3 regions of the Paraburkholderia sp. J41 genome follow, and region 1 is predicted to be linked to each of the others. Evidence: riboswitches for the same ligand, from Rfam matches in the RefSeq annotation. Region 1 holds a riboswitch; each other region holds the start of a gene.
The links. A riboswitch is a leader RNA that binds a small molecule or an ion and turns the genes downstream of it on or off. The one in region 1 is predicted to bind cobalamin.

Region 1 (5,309 bases):
CCAGCCCTTCGGCGCGCGCCGCGAGCCACATGTTCTGAATCGCGCACGCCACCGAGGCGAGATCCATTTCCGGCAGCGTGCGGCGGCCGAAAATATGCGGCTCGCGCCGGTCCATCAGCGCGACCACGAGCAGTTCGCCGCATTCGCGCATGCCTTCCACCTTGAGCTTCATGAACGCGTCGCGACGTTCGCCGAGCGCGTCGGCGGTGGCCAGCCGCTCCTGCTCGACCGCCGCTTGCAGTTGCGCGCGCAACGAAGCATCGGTGATGCGCAGGATGCGCCAGGGCTGCATGAAGCCCACGCTCGGCGCGTGATGCGCGGCGTCGAGCAGGCGCGCGAGCGTGGCCGGATCGACGGGGCCGGGAACGAAGTGGCGCATGTCGCGCCGCTCGTAAATCGCGCGGTAAACCGCCGCGCGCCCGGCGTCGTCAAAAGGCTGTGCCATGAAAGAGTGCGGCCGTGAAAGCCGGATTGGAAGGCCAGTAGGCGTGCATGTAAGTCGCGACGATCGAGCCGTGCCGATAAACCGCTTCGCCGTGCGCGCCGGTGTTCGGATTGCGCGCCGTGAGCGCGGCTGCGAGCGGCGTGCTCACGTGCGAATAATGAAACGTGTGCCCGCGCAGCGCGCCGTGCGCGACGCTTTCGAGCTGCTGCATGCCGAGCGCGGCAAAACGCTTTTGCAGCGTCGCTTCGCCCGGCAGCAGGCCGAGCATCGGCGTGCGCCGGCCGTGCGCGTCGGTGAGCGCGTCGAGCAGCCATAGCATGCCGCCGCATTCCGCGAGCAATGGTTTGGAATCCGAACAATGTGCGCGCAGCGAGGCGGCGCTGCGGGCGTTGCGCGCGAGCACGGCCGCGTGCAGTTCGGGATAGCCGCCGGGCAGCCAGACTGCGTCGGCGTTCGCGGGCGCGGGTTCGTCGGCGAGCGGCGAAAAGCGGCTCACGCGCGCGCCCATGGCTTCGAGCAGCGCGACGTTCGCGGGGTAGACGAACGAGAACGCGGCATCGTGCGCCACGGCGACATGGCGGCCTTCGAGCAGGCGCGGCACGGCGCCGCCACGTGCCGGTTCTTCGAATGCGACGGGCGGCGGCAGTTCCGCGAGCGACGTATGCGCGAGCGCTTCGGCGGCGCGGTCGAGGCGCGCGTCGAGATCGGCGATCTCGCTTGCCTGATGCAAGCCCAGATGTCGATCGGGCAATTCGAGCAACGCGTCGCTCGAAACGTGACCGAGCCAGCGCACGTCATCGGGCAAGGCTTCCTGGAGCATTTGCGCGTGGCGCGCGGAGCCCACGCGGTTCGCCATTACGCCATGAAACGGCACGTCGGCGCGAAAATGCGCCAGGCCGAACGCAATGGCGCCGAACGTTTGCGCCATCGACTTCGCGCTCACCACGGCCGCCACGGGCACGTCGAACGTGCGCGCGAGATCGGCGCTGCTCGGCGTGCCGTCGAACAAACCCATCACGCCTTCGATCAGAATGAGATCCGCCTCGCGCGCGGCTTGTGCCAGCAACGCACGGCACGCCTCTTCTCCCACCATCCACAGATCGAGCGACTGCACGGGCGCGCCGCTCGCATGCGCCAGTATCATCGGGTCGAGAAAATCCGGCCCGGTCTTGAACACGCGCACGCGCCGCCCCGCCTGCCGATGCAAGCGCGCGAGACCCGCCGTGAGCGTGGTCTTGCCTTGACCCGATGCAGGCGCGCTAACGAACAGCGCGGGGCACGCAATCATTTAGAACTCCACACCTTTTTGCGCCTTCACGCCTTGCTCGCGATACGGATGCTTGACGAGGCGCATTTCGGTGACGAGGTCGGCGGCTTCGAGCAGCGCTTCGGGCGCGTGACGCCCCGTGATGACCACGTGTACGTGCGGCGCGCGCGCGTTGACCACGCCAAGCACTTCGTCGAGCGGCAGATAGTCGTACTTCAGCACGGTGTTCAGTTCGTCGAGAATCACCATGACGTACTCGCCGCTTTCGATCATGCGCTTCGCTTCGTTCCAGCCCTTGCGCGCGGTGGCCATATCGGCGTCGCGGTTCTGCGTGTTCCAGGTGTAGCCGTCGCCCATCGTCACGAATTCGCAATGCGCCACGCTGCCGAGAAAATCGCGTTCGGCCGTATGCAGCGCGCCCTTGATGAACTGCACCACGCCCAGTTTCATGCCGTGGCCGAGCACGCGCACGGCCATGCCGAACGCGGCCGTGCTTTTCCCCTTGCCGTTGCCGGTGTTGACGATCAACAGACCTTTTTCGAGCGTCGCCGAAGCCTGCTTTTTCTCGTGGCCTTCGCGGCGGCGTTGGGTCATGCGCAAGTGCGATTCGGGATCGGTTTTCATCGTCGATGTCGGGTGATTTCAGGTGAGCTTGAGCGCGATCGCGACGGTCACGCCGTCGAGCGCGAGTTTGCCGCGCACGAGCGGGCCGCCGTTTGCCGCGAGCCGCGCGCACGGTTCGCAAACGCCGTCCACGCCATGACGCGCGCGCGCGGCGAGCGAGGGCGGCGAGAGCGCGGGCATTGCGTCGATCTGTTCGCGCGTGAAGGCGGCGAGCGCGAGCGCATGCGCGGCGCAGAATTCGCGCAACGCGGGTTCGCCGGCTTTCGCGGCGAGCGTCGCCACCGCCGCCACGCGCGCGATCGGCCAGTCGCCAAGCGCCGCCTGCACCGCCGCCTCCAGTTGGGCGAGCGTCACGCCGCGCCGGCAGCCGATGCCGATGGCGAGCGGCGCGGCGCTGCCATCGGCGTCGGCCGGCATCGAAGCGAAAACAGCGGAAAACAAGGCGCGATTCACGGCGAAGGCGGATAAAGACGTGACAAAGCGGGCGGAAGCGTTTCGTAAAGCCGCGGTGAAACCCCGGCGGAACCCGCGAATTGCGCGCTACGATAGCACACGCGCTTTCGCGCGCGAGCGCTCGCCGGCTTTCAGCGCGCTTCCTTGACGCGGGAACCTCGCGCGCCTACACTCGCACGCACTCTGGTGCTCGCGCGCGCAAACTGGCGCGCGCAGTTAAACGGGAATCAGGGAGCCATCCCGCCACGGGCACGGCCAACCTGAACTGCACCCGCAACGGTACAACGAGCGCGGCAATCGAGCGAAGCATCGCACGAACGCCGCAAGCCGCTTTCACGAAGCCACTGTGCGAAACGCCCGCAAGGACGTTCGCGCGGGAAGGCGAGGCGGCGCATCGTCAGTCCGGATACCGGCCAGAAACGAGGATTCGCGCTGCGGGGATGCGGCGTAGAAGCCGTGACTTTCATGCTTTCATGCGATCGGCGGGCGTGGCCCGCGTTGCGTTCGAGAGCGATCGGAATCGTTCGTCCCCAAGGGAAGCCGCCGCGCCATGCAGCGCCGTGCCGTTGCGCGCGCAACGTTTTCGGCGCGCGCGAACGCATGCGCCTTGGCAGGCCGCTTCCCGGTTCGAACGATCGAGATTCGCATCGCGCCACGTTGGCCTCGCCGGGCGCCGAAGGAGCACTTCATGCAGATGCGCAAGATTCCGGTCACCATCGTGACGGGCTTTCTCGGCAGCGGTAAAACCACGCTGCTGCGTCACATTCTTCGTCACGCGGGCGGCCTGCGCGTGGCCGTGATCGTCAACGAATTCGGCGAACTCGGTATCGACGGCGAAATTCTGCGCGGCTGCGGCATAGGCTGCGATGAAAACGGCAACGAGACCGAAGGCCAGCTTTACGAACTCGCGAACGGTTGCCTTTGCTGCACCGTGCAGGAAGAGTTTTTTCCGGTGATGGAGCAACTGCTCGAACGTCGCGGCGAGATCGACCACGTGCTGATCGAAACCTCGGGGCTCGCGCTGCCGAAGCCGCTCGTGCAGGCGTTCAACTGGCCTTCCATTCGCAACGCGTTCACGGTCGATGCGGTCGTGACCGTGGTCGATGCGCCCGCGGCCGCAAGCGGCCAGTTCGCGGAAAACCCGCTGGCCGTGGATGCGCAGCGCCGTGCCGATCCGAATCTCGATCACGAGTCGCCGCTGCACGAGTTGTTCGAAGACCAGCTCAGCGCCGCCGACCTCGTCATTCTCAACAAGACCGATCTGCTCGACGAAGCCGGGCAGGATGCGCTCGTTGCGCAGTTGCGCGAAGAACTGCCGCCGCAGGTGAAGATCGTGCGCGCGCAGCACGGCAAGCTCGACCTGCATACGCTGCTCGGGCTCGAAGCCGCATCGGAAGAAAGCATTCATCTGCGTCACGATCACCATGGTTCCGCCGACGACGCCGACCATCATCACGACGAGTTCGACTCGGTCGTGGTGGCCGCGCAGGTCGCCTCGCGCGACGCCGCGATCGAAGCGCTCCAGCAACTCGTCGACGCGCACACGATTTATCGCGTGAAGGGTTTCGCCGCTTTGCCGGGCGCGCCCATGCGCCTCGTGATTCAAGGCGTGGGCCGCCGTTTCGACAGCTATTTCGACCGCCGCTGGAATGCGCAGGAAAGCGCTGCGCAACCGCTCGCGAGCCGCTTCGTGCTGATCGGCGAGGACCTCGAAGGCGCGGCGCTGCAAGCGGCGTTCGAAGCCGCGCTCGCGCAAACGCAAACCACGCCCGCGAAGTGAGCGCCGCAATGATGTCACGCACGCCGCACATGCCACACACGCCACACACGCCACGCACGTAACGAGGCCGCGAGATGCATTTGCTGCGCACCACGCCGGGCGGTTTCGTCGACGACACGCAAGGCGTGGTTCGCGTCGACCAGCAGCCGGCCGAAATCGTCGTGCTGAGTTCCGCCGACACGACGCTCGCCTTGCTCGCGAGCGTCGTGCCCCGCTTGCCCGAGGGCTTTCCGGCCGTGCGGCTCGCGAACGTCACCTATTTGCGGCAGAACGCTTCGGTGGACTTTTATGTCGACGACGTGTTGCAGCATGCGCGCGTGGTGGTGGTCGATCATCTGGGCGGCGAGGCATATTGGCCATACGGCATCGAACAGGTGGTCGCGCTTGCCGGGCGGCGCGCGCAGTTGCTCGCGATGTTTTCGGGCGACTTGCAGGAAGACCCGAATCTCATCGCGAGAAGCCGCGCCGAGCCCGCGTTTTGCCGCTTGCTGTGGCGCTATCTGCGCGAAGGCGGCGCGGCGAACGCCGAGTCGTTTTTGCGCGCGCTGGCGTGGCGCGCGTTCGGTTGGGGCACGGAGCCGCCGCCGCCGGTCGCGCTGCCTGCCGCCGCGCTTTATTGCCCGCAGCGCGACGTGGCGACCATCGACGCATGGCGCGCGCGCTGGAAGCCCGGCGCGAGCGTGGTCGCGCTGCTGTTTTACAAGGCGCATTTGCAGGCCGCGAATACGGCGGCCTTTGAC
Region 2 (5,309 bases), on a different contig from region 1:
CTGCTGTTCGAGCGAGGTGAAGAGAAAGCGCGCTTCCTCGTTCGTGGGCGCGGCAAACACGTTCACGCCCACCATCGCATGCGGCCTGGCGAGCGTGGCCGATGGGCGGAACTGCGAGCGGTAGAGCCGCAGCGCCGTGAGCAGATGATCGGGCGCGAAGTGCGAGGCGAACGCGAACGGCAGGCCCATCGCCGCCGCGAGCTGCGCGCCGTAAAGGCTCGAACCGAGAATGTAGATCGGCACGTTCAGCCCCGCGCCGGGCACCGCGCGCACGCGCTGGCCTTCCACCGGCGCGGCGAAGTAGCGCTGCAACTCGGCGACGTCGTCGGGGAAGCTGTCGGCGCTGCCTTGCAGGTCGCGGCGCAGCGCGCGCGCCGTGGTCTGATCCGTGCCGGGCGCGCGGCCAAGACCGAGGTCGATGCGGCCCGGATAGAGCGCTTCGAGCGTGCCGAACTGTTCCGCGATCACGAGCGGCGCGTGATTCGGCAGCATGATGCCGCCCGAGCCCACGCGGATCGTGCTGGTGCCGCCCGCCACGTGGCCGATCACGACCGAGGTGGCCGCGCTCGCGATGCCCGTCATGTTGTGATGCTCGGCAAGCCAGTAGCGATGGAAGCCCAGGCGCTCGGCGTGCCGCGCGAGGTCGAGCGTGTTGGCGAGCGCGACGCCGGCGTGCGAGCCGGCCGGAATGGGCGAGAGATCGAGTACGGAAAAGGGGATCATGGCGTTCTGCGCGGGGTAGGAGGGCGCGGCTGCCGCAACAAGGCGTTGCATTCGACGCCGCGGGGCAGCCGCAAGGCGGAGCCCATTGTGCCAAAGCGCCTTCGTTCGTGCTGGCGGCGCCCGGGAGTCCCTGCCGGCCGCGTGGTTACAGGTCGCGCCGTGGGATCGCTCTTGGCGCCGGTGGCAATATCGGCATCGGCATCGGCGTTGCCGCGAACCGCGAACCACGAACCGCGCGTATCGCCCGTATCGCTCGTATCGCCCATATCGCTCATACTGCCCGCGAAATCGCACGGCACGCGCCATTGACGGTACATTGTGGGGACGTAGCGCGCGAGCCGCTCCGCGCGCAGGGTTTTTTTCTCGCCGATATCGTTGCAGGCTCATGAGATTGCGCTTCGAACGCCGCGCCTTTGCCGCCCTCGCTTGCTGCGCGCTCGTGGTGCTCGTGGTGCTCCCCGGCTGCGGCCGCGACGGCGCCGATTTCCTCTCGACCGACCGCATGTGGCAAGCCCTCAAGACCGTCTTCGATTCGATCAAGCCCGACGCGCTCCGGCTCAAGGGCCTCACGCCGGGCGTCTCGACGCTCGAGCAGGTGCGTGCGCAAATGGGCCGGCCGGAGACCGAGCGCGTGTTCGAGGACGGCTCCCGGCGGCTCGAATATCCGCGCGGTCCGGCGGGCCTCAAGACGTGGATGGTCGACGTCGGCGCGAACGGGCGGCTCGTGGCCGTCACGCAGGCGCTCACGGCGCAGAACTTCGCGCAGATCCGCCTCGGCATGAGCGAGGACGCGGTGCGGCAACGGCTCGGCAAGCCGGGCCAGGTGGCGTATTACCGTTTAAAGAAGGAGACGGTGTGGAGCTGGAAGTGGGAAGAAGGGGGCGTGACGCCCGAAGCGTATTTCAATGTGCATTTCGGCCCGGACGGGCGCGTTTCGACGACTTCGCGCTCCGACGTCCTGCGCGGGCATTGAGCCGTTCCGACATCGCCGCCGCGCGGGGCGAAGCGAGGCCGGCATGGTGACGCATCGGCGGCGGCCGCGGCGCGTGGGGCTCGTGCTCGGCGGCGGCGCCGCGCGCGGCTGGGCGCATATCGGCGCGATCCGCGCGCTGGAGGAAGCCGGCATCAAGCCCGACGTGGTGTGCGGCACCTCCATCGGCGCGCTCGTGGGCGCGGTGTACGCGAACGGCGATCTCGACTGGCTCGAAGACTGGGTGAGCAAGCTCACCTGGCAGACCGTCGTGCGCTTGCTCGACCTGCGGTTTTCGGGCGGCCTGCTGGGCGGGCGCAAGGTGATCGACCTGTTCGCGCAACAGTTCAACGGCCGCGCCATCGACGACCTCAAGGTGCCGTTCGCGGCCGTGGCCACCGAACTCGACACGGGCCGCGAAGTCTGGCTGCGCGAGGGCGGCGTGGTGGACGCGGTGCGCGCCTCCATCGCCATTCCCGGCATTTTCACGCCGATCTGGCACGACGGCGTGTGGCTCGTGGACGGCGGGCTGAGCAACCCGGTGCCGGTTTCGGCCGCGCGCGCGATGCGCGCCGACACCGTGATCGCCATCGACCTCAATCACGACATTCTGAACGGCCGCGACCTGGGCGGCGCGATCGACACCGTGCCGCGCACGGTGCCGGTGGAAGCGGGCGCGGCGCCCGATGCCGCCGCGCCCGTGCCCGCGCCGCTCATGCGCCGCAACGGCAAGCGCTTTCCGGGCTGGCTTCAGCCCGCGGCGCCTGGCCCGGCGGGCGGCGTGGACGTGCGCGTGGCGCCGCCGCCCAGCGCGCGCGCGCCTTCGATGCTGAGTTCGATCGCGCAAAGCATCGACATCATGCAGGTGCGCATCACGCGCAGCCGCCTCGCGGGCGAACCCGCCGACGTGCTGATCCAGCCGCGTCTGGGCGGCATGGGCATTTTCGATTTTCACCGCGCGGGGCCGGCCGTCGCCGAAGGGCGCGCCGCCGTGCAGTACATGCTGCCCGCGATCAAGGCGCAACTGGGCCTGGAGTAGGGCGGCTCCAAGGGACGCAGGCGGCGCAGGCGGCGCTCACGCGGGGTGCGCGACCCAGACCCACCCTTCGCGCGCGCGGCGCAGCAGCACCACGTCCAGCGGCGCGATTTCGATGGCGCGCCAGCTCGCCGACGGCGCTTCGAGCGCATGCAGGATCGCCGCGCGGAGCACGCTCGCGCTCGCGAACGCGACCACCGTTTCACAGGGCGATGACGGCGACGATGACGATGATGATGGCGACTGCGACGCGAGCGCATCGAGCCACGCGCCGAGACGTGCGCGCACGTCGTCGAACGACTCGCCGCCGGGCGGACGGAACGCGGCGTCGCGCGTCCAGGCCGCCAGCGCGTCGGGCGCTTCTTGCGCGATATCGGCGAGACGGCGGCCTTGCCATGCGCCGAAACCGGCTTCGGCGAGCGCGTGCGAGCGTTCGATGCCGGCGGCGGCGAAACCGGCCGCGCGCGCCGTCGCCACGGCGATCGCGGCAGGGCTGGCGATCACGCGCGCCGAACGGCCGATTCGCGCGAGCCAGCGTTCGCGCCAGGCTTCCATTGCCGCCGCCGAACGCGCATCGAGCGCTTCGGCTTCTTCATGCGCCTCCGACTCTTCATGCGCTTCGTGCGCATCCTCGCGCGCCGTCACCGCGAACGTGCCCGCGCGCAGCGCCGCGTTTGCCGCGTGGCTCACCAGCCAGACCATCGTCGTCATTCCGAATTTTTCTCCGTCGAATCCAGCGCGACCGCGTCGCTTCGCCGCAGCGCGTAGAATACAGGGCTCACGACACGCGGAAGCCGGTGCAACTCCGGCGCGGTCGCGCCACTGTAACCGTTGCCGCCGGTCCTGCGATCACTCGCCGGATTCGCGCCGCAACGGAAGTCAGACCCGCGCGTCGTGTACCTTCAACGCAATCACGACTAACGGGGCGCGCAACCCCAGGAGAAGTCATCATGTCCGAAGCCTCTTTGCCCTTGCAGCATGCCCCGGCCGCGCCGGCGCCCATTCCGCTGCGCGAGATCCTCCCCTGGGCCGCGTTCGGCGGCCTCATGCTGCTGCTCGCGCTCTACTTCGTCGGTGCGGAACAGGGCGCGACGTCGATCTTTCCGGGCATGTACGTCCACGAGTTCGTCCACGACGGCCGCCATCTGCTCGGCTTTCCTTGCCACTGAACGGGAGCTGACATGGTTGGCAAGCTGTTGATGCGCGGGATGCTGGCTGGCATCGCCGCGGGACTGCTCACGTTCGGCTTCGCGAAGATCGCGGGCGAGCCGCAGGTCGATCGGGCCATTTCGTTCGAGCAAAAGGCCGACGCCGCGAAGGGCGAGCCGCCCGAGCCCGAACTCGTGAGCCGCGCCACGCAGTCGGGCTACGGCCTCTTTACGGGCGTGATGGTGTATGGCGCCTCCGTCGGCGGCCTGTTCGCGCTCGTGTTCGCGTTCGCGCACGGCCGCGCGGGGCGTTTGCCGGCGCGCGCGCTCTCCGCGTGGCTCGCGCTCGCGGCGTTCGTGGCGATCTATCTCGTGCCGGACATCAAATATCCGGCGAATCCGCCTTCGGTCGGCGACCCGGAGACCATCGGCTACCGCACCGGGCTCTTTTTCCTGATGATCGCGATTTCCCTTGCCGTTTCGGTGTTCTCGCTCAAGGTGCGCGCGGCGTTGGCGCCGAAGCTCGGCGGCTGGAACGCGTCGATTGCGGCGCTCGCGCTGTTCGTCGTCGTGATCGGCGCGATCCAGCTCGCGCTGCCGGCGATCGACGAAGTGCCCGCCGCGTTCCCGGCCGTGCTTCTGTGGAAGTTTCGCGCGGTGTCGATCGGCATGCAGGCGATCTTGTGGACGACCATCGGCCTCGCGTTCGGCGCCATGGCCGAACGGCTTTTCGATACGCGCGCCCGTGCAGGCGGCGTGCGGCGCCCGCGCGTTGCGTAGTCGGCGCGAAACGGCCGTTCGGTGACGGGGAGCGGCGGGGCGTTTCGTCGGGATGCCTGCTAACGCCTGATAGCGGCTGGATGCGCCTGGTACGCCTGCTAACGCCTGGTAGCGCTGTTAAGGCTCGATAAAGCTCGATAACGCCTGGCGCGGCGTTGTGCGAGCGCGGCCGCGCGAACAGGCGCCGCATCACGCCGGGCTGCGCTTCACCGCCTGCGCCGTCGGAGAACGCCCCGCCTCGCCGGGGCGTTTTTTTTACGCGCTCGCGGTGTAAAGTCTCGCCTTCGCCGGTATCGTTTGGGCTGGCTTCACCGGAAACAGGAAGGGGACGAGCATGGCCGGATCTTCGAAACCCGCGGCGGCAAACGCACCGCAAGACGGCGCGAGCACGCTCGTCGCGCGCGACATTCACAAGCGCTACGGCGACAACGAAGTGCTCAAGGGCGTGTCGCTCGACGCGAAAAAGGGCGACGTGATCAGCATCATCGGCGCGAGCGGTTCGGGCAAAAGCACCTTCCTGCGCTGCATCAACTTTCTGGAGAAGCCGAACGCGGGCGAGATCGTCGTCGACGGCGAACCGGTGCGCACGAGGGCTGGCCGCCACGGCGACCTCGAGGTGGCCGATCACCGGCAGCTTCAGCGCATTCGCACC
Region 3 (5,309 bases), on a different contig from region 1:
GCCTTGAGCGCCGAAGTCGCGAGCGCCGCGCAATGGCTCGCCGCGCCCGCCGCGCGGCGCATCGCGCGCGGCAGGCAAACGCCGTTGCGGCTCGACGAAGTGGAAGCGCTGCTGGCCTCGCCGGCGCTGGTGGTCGACGCGTGCCGCTATGTCGTGCGCGCCGGGCCGGATGCGATATCGCTCGCGCGGCGGCCGGTGTTGTTCGTGCTCGCGCGCACGCTGGCCGAAGCGTGGCCCGGCGACGTGCCGCGCGACGCGCTCATCGAACGCGCGTTTCGCATCCGCCGCGCCGACCAAACCGACCAAACCGACCAAACGCAGCACGCGCGCCTGCGCGTGGAAATCGGCCGCCTGCGCGCGATGCTCGAACCGCTCGCGCGAATCGACGCCACGAAATCCGGCTTTGCGATCACGCCTGCCGAAGCGAGGGAAGCCGTGGTGCTGGCGCGGCCCGTCGAGGAAAAACACGCGGCCGTGCTGGCCTTTCTCGCCGACGGCGAATCGTGGTCCAGTTCCGCGCTAGCCATCGCGCTGGGCGCGAGCCAGCGCACGGTGCAGCGCGCGCTCGACGCGCTCGCGGCGGCGGGCAAGGCGCAATCGTACGGCCACGGGCGCGCGCGGCGCTGGACCACGCCGCCCATGCCCGGATTCGCGACGACCTTGTTACTCCCCGCGCCGCTGCCGGGCGATTAGCATGAACGTGCCGATACGTCGCGGACGCATCGCCGGAAACGCATCGGCCGACATGAAAACACGGAGCGGAACATGAAGCGCATGGCAGCGGAGATCGTCCGCGAATACGGTCCTTTTCCCGGCATCGACGCGGTACACGGCCTCACTTACGACGGGCGCCAGGTGTGGTTCGCCGTGGGCGACGGCATCGTCACGCTCGACCCGGCGAGCGGGCAAACGCGGCGTGCGATCGAGGTGGCCGCGCACGCGGGCACGGCGTTCGACGGGCGGCATCTGTTCCAGATCGCCGAAAGCGGCATCCATAAGATCGATCCCGAGTCGGGCCGCGTGCTCGCCACGATTCCGGCACCCGGCAACGGCGGCGATTCGGGGCTCGCGTGGCACGACGGCACACTCTGGGTGGGCGAATATCGCGCGCGCAAGATTCATCAGATCGATCCGCAGACCGGGGCGATCCTGCGCACGATCGAGTCGAACCGCTTCGTGACGGGCGTCACATGGGTGGACGGCGAGTTGTGGCACGGCACCTGGGAAGGCGACGAAAGCGCGCTGCGCCGCCTCGATCCGCAAACGGGCGGCGTGATCGAGCAGCTCGACATGCCCGAAGGCACCGCCGTTTCGGGCATGGAATCCGACGGCGCGGGCCAGTTCTTCTGCGGCGGCGGCAAGAGCGGAAAAATCCGCACCGTGCGCCGTCCGCCGGGGCCGCGGGATTGAAGGCGCTTTTAAAGCGCTTTAAAACGCTTTTAAAGCGCCTTTAAAGCAGGCGGTTAAAAGGTATAGCTGATCTTGCCGAACGCCGTGCGCCCGAGCGAGCGATAGCCGTACACGGTCGCGTACTGCCGGTCGAACAGATTCGCGAGCGAAGCCGAAAGCGCGAGATGCGCGTTCACCCGATACGACGCGCGCAAGCTCACGGTCGTGTACGAGGGCAGATAGATGCTGTTGTACTGATCGTCGAACGTCGATCCGCCGTAGAGCAGCGAAACGCCCGTGCTCAGCGCGTGCAGGTGGAATTCGTCCCAGCTGTGATCGACGGAAAGGCTCACGGTCTGGCGCGGCCGGCGGTTGAGCCACGTCTGATCGCTCACGTCCTGCGGGTTCAGAATGCCGACGGCGAGACTGACGGGCGTGTACCGGCCGAGCGTGCCCTTGTACGAGAGGTCGAGCCCCTGCACGCGCGCCTTGCCCACGTTCACGGGCAGGAAGGTGGCCGCGTCGTAGGTGATGAGATCGTGTACGCGCGTGTCGTAGAGCGCCGCCGTGAACGTGCCGAAGGCGGTGTTCGCATCGAGCGCGATTTCCACCGAATTGCTGCGCTCGGGCTGGAGGTTGGGGTTCGCGTAACCGGGATAGTAGAGGTCGTCGAAGGTGGGCAGGCGGAACGCGTTGCCGTACGACATGCGCGCCGTGTACACCGGCGTGATTGCCCAGGCGAGCGCGGCGTTGCCCGTGTTGACCGCGCGCCCTTGCACGATTTCGTGGCGTCCGGCGAGGAACAGCGTGAGCGGGCCGAGCGTCGCCGACTGATGCACCGAGACGGCCGAGTCGTTGCGCGCGGGCACGCCGCCCGGAATGTCGACGGGCAGGAACGCCAGTTCGCGCGTGAAGTCGTACGCGAGCCGGGTTTCGCCGGAAAGCGGCTGGCCGAGCAGCGTGTGGCCGGTCTCCTGATGCGTGAGCGAGGTGGAGGTGGAAAGCCGCGTCGAGTCGATCTCGTCGGTGGCGATCGACCGGTCGTTCGCGTAGAGGAACTGGCGGTCCGTGGCGTAACCGAGCGACTGGTCGAATTGCGTGGTCGGCGTGATGTCGAGATGGAACGCAATGCCCGTCGTGAGCTGATTGTCGCGCTGCCGGTCGTCGCCGCCGAGATTGTCGTACGAGAGATCGCTGCGGTGATACAGCGCGAAGGTGGAGATCGACCAGTCGTGGTGCGCATAGCCGAGGCGCGCGTCCAGGTCCTGCGCGTGGTACGGATTGCGGCCGTTCTCGTGACCGTAGGCGTAGGGCTGCGTGGCGTCGATGCCGGCCGTGGCGTAGTCGTGCAGGCCGAGCGAATACGTGAGGCCGCCGAGCGCCGCGAGCGGTCCCGTCGAGGCGATCGTGCCCGAGGTGCGCAGTTGCGTGTCGAAGGTCTTGTTCGAGCCGCCGCCGAACGAGACCGTGGTCTGGTTCGGCTGATTCGACGCATGGCGCGTGAAGAGTTGCACCACGCCGCCCACGGCGTCCGCGCCGAACGAGGCCGCCGCGGGGCCGGAAATCACCTCGGCGCGATCGAACGACGAAGTCGGCAGGTCGGCCCAGGCGGCGGAGCCCGTGGTGGCCGAACCCACGCGAATGCCGTCGATGAACACCGCCACCTGGCTTGCCGACGAACCGCGAATGCTCACCGCCGCCGTCGTGCCGGGGCCGCCGTTTTGCGCGACGCTCACGCCGGGCAGCGTGGCGAGCGCCTGCGTGATGCTCGGGTCGGCGGGCGAAAGGCGGTCGAGGTCGGTGCGCGTGAGCACCTGCGTGCTGGCGTAGCGGCCGTCGAACGATTGCGGCAGACGCTGGGTGTCGCCGGTCACGAGGATGTTCGGCAAGGTGGCGCCGGCGTCGGGATCGGCGTTGCTGTCGGCGAAAGCGGCTTGCGAGGCGCAGGCGAGCGCGGCCGACGCGAGGAATAGGCTGGAAAACTTCATGATGCGGCTGGAAACAGCTCCTGATTGCGGGCTGTCCGTGCAACGGGCGACCGCGCGGGCGCGGCGCTTTGGCGCATTGGGGGACCCCGCCCGCTGCGGCTGCTGGACTGACGCGATGGCAGGTCTCCTGGCTCGCGGGTCGCCGTTCGACGCCGGCCTTCCCGGTTTCCCAGTGGCCTGAGTGGGCGCGAACTCGCCGCTTACAGTTGCGGGGGCAGCCGCAGACTCGGCGTGTGCCTCACTGCGTTCCCTTTTGATCCCGTCGCCGGGAACCATCAGCGCGCAAGGGTAATGGCCGCGCCGCCCGGGCGTCAACCCGCGCGTCGATATTGCGGCGCGAAGTGTGGCGAAAACGCCGGATCGCGCGCGACATGGCGTTTCGATGATGCGGTTCGCGCGCGGTCTTGCGTCGGCGCCGCGTCGCTTGCCTAGCCTTGCGCCAGTCGCGCGCAGGCGGGCGTGAAAGCCCGCGATCCGCCAGCGCCGATCGCACCCTTTTCCGAAGGTGCCGAGCGGATACAAAACGGATACAACGCGCCGCGGAATAGACACTCGCGCCGGGTGTTTATCCGTTCGAAGGCCGCTGGAACCGCGCGGCGCATTGCGGCGCGGGCAGCGGTGGAGATACGCAAAATGGCTTTGTTCCTGATTGCCTGGCTCGGCGGCGTGCTGACCATCGTCAGTCCGTGCATCCTGCCGGTGCTGCCTTTCGTGTTCGCTCGCACCGGGCGGCCGTTCGTGCGCAGCGGCCTGCCGCTGCTCGTCGGCATGGCGCTCTCGTTCAGCGCGGTGGGCGCGCTCGCGGCCGTGGGCGGCGGCTGGGCCGTGGCGGCGAACCAGTATGGCCGCGCGGCCGCGCTCGTGCTGCTCGTCGTGTTCGGCGTGACGCTGCTCGTGCCCGCGGTGGCCGAGCGGCTGACGCGCCCGCTCGTGGCGTTCGGCTCGCGCCTTTCGGAAACGGCCGGCGACGCGCAGCGCAAGGGCGCGGGCTCGGGCGTGGGCGCCTCGCTGCTGCTGGGCGTGGCGACGGGCTTGCTGTGGGCGCCGTGCGCGGGCCCGATTCTGGGCCTGATCCTGACCGGCGCGGCGCTGCAAGGTGCGAGCGCGCGCACTTCGCTGCTGCTGCTCGCGTATGCGGCGGGCGCGGCCACTTCGCTGGCGCTCGCGCTGCTCGTGGGCGGCAAGGTGTTCGCGGCCATGAAGCGCTCGCTGGGCGCGGGCGAATGGCTGCGGCGCGCGCTGGGCGTCGCGGTGCTGGCGGGCGTGGCCGCCATCGCGCTGCATCTGGATACCGGCGTTCTCGCGCGCGTGTCGCTCGCGGGCACCAATCAGATCGAGCAAGGCTTGCTCGACCGCGTGCATTCGCGCGAGGCCGGCGCGCAGGCGAATTCGCCAGTCAGCTTGCAGGCAAACGCGAACGCACGAGCAAACGCAAACGCACAAGCCGCCGACACGAACGGCACGAACGACACGAGCCACGGCGCCGTCGCGGCGAAAACCTCGGCAACCGGCGCGCTGCCCGTGGAAGGCCGGTTGCCGGACCTGGGCGGCGCGGTGCAGTGGCTCAATTCGCCGCCGCTCACGGCGGCCGGTTTGCGCGGCAAGGTCGTGCTCGTCGACTTCTGGACCTACTCGTGCATCAACTGCCTGCGCGCGCTGCCTTACGTGCAAGCGTGGGCCGACAAATATCGCGCCTCCGGCCTGGTCGTGATCGGCGTGCATGCGCCCGAGTTCGCCTTCGAGAAAGACATCGGCAACGTGCGGCGGGCGGTGAGCGATCTCAAGATCGACTATCCGGTAGCCATCGACAACAACTATGCGATCTGGCGCGCGTTCGACAACGAGTATTGGCCCGCGCATTATTTCGTCGATGCGCAAGGGCAGATTCGCCATCATCACTTCGGCGAAGGCAATTATCAGGAATCCGAACAG

Region 2: it holds a riboswitch for cobalamin, as region 1 does, so the genes downstream of both, U5805_RS03500 (CbtB domain-containing protein) here and cobW (cobalamin biosynthesis protein CobW) in region 1, are expected to answer to the same signal.
Region 3: it holds a riboswitch for cobalamin, as region 1 does, so the genes downstream of both, U5805_RS00445 (TonB-dependent receptor domain-containing protein) here and cobW (cobalamin biosynthesis protein CobW) in region 1, are expected to answer to the same signal.

The regions. Positions count from the first base shown of each region.
Region 1 is NZ_CAJMZE010000006.1:174,211-179,519, forward strand. Features, by position in the region: gene bluB (5,6-dimethylbenzimidazole synthase) at 1-445, opposite strand, end outside; gene U5805_RS08490 (cobyrinate a,c-diamide synthase) at 429-1,733, opposite strand; gene cobO (cob(I)yrinic acid a,c-diamide adenosyltransferase) at 1,734-2,336, opposite strand; gene U5805_RS08500 (cobalamin biosynthesis protein) at 2,355-2,753, opposite strand; cobalamin riboswitch at 2,957-3,222, shown strand; gene cobW (cobalamin biosynthesis protein CobW) at 3,478-4,569, shown strand; gene cobN (cobaltochelatase subunit CobN) at 4,644-5,309, shown strand, end outside.
Region 2 is NZ_CAJMZE010000002.1:345,048-350,356, reverse strand. Features, by position in the region: gene U5805_RS03520 (LLM class flavin-dependent oxidoreductase) at 1-723, opposite strand, end outside; gene U5805_RS03515 (hypothetical protein) at 1,226-1,696, shown strand; gene U5805_RS03510 (patatin-like phospholipase family protein) at 1,743-2,732, shown strand; gene U5805_RS03505 (histidine phosphatase family protein) at 2,769-3,440, opposite strand; cobalamin riboswitch at 3,475-3,637, shown strand; gene U5805_RS03500 (CbtB domain-containing protein) at 3,680-3,898, shown strand; gene U5805_RS03495 (CbtA family protein) at 3,911-4,657, shown strand; gene U5805_RS03490 (ABC transporter ATP-binding protein) at 4,992-5,309, shown strand, end outside.
Region 3 is NZ_CAJMZE010000001.1:96,928-102,236, reverse strand. Features, by position in the region: gene U5805_RS00455 (helix-turn-helix domain-containing protein) at 1-693, shown strand, start outside; gene U5805_RS00450 (glutamine cyclotransferase) at 766-1,410, shown strand; gene U5805_RS00445 (TonB-dependent receptor domain-containing protein) at 1,464-3,377, opposite strand; cobalamin riboswitch at 3,477-3,669, opposite strand; gene U5805_RS00440 (cytochrome c biogenesis protein DipZ) at 4,011-5,309, shown strand, end outside.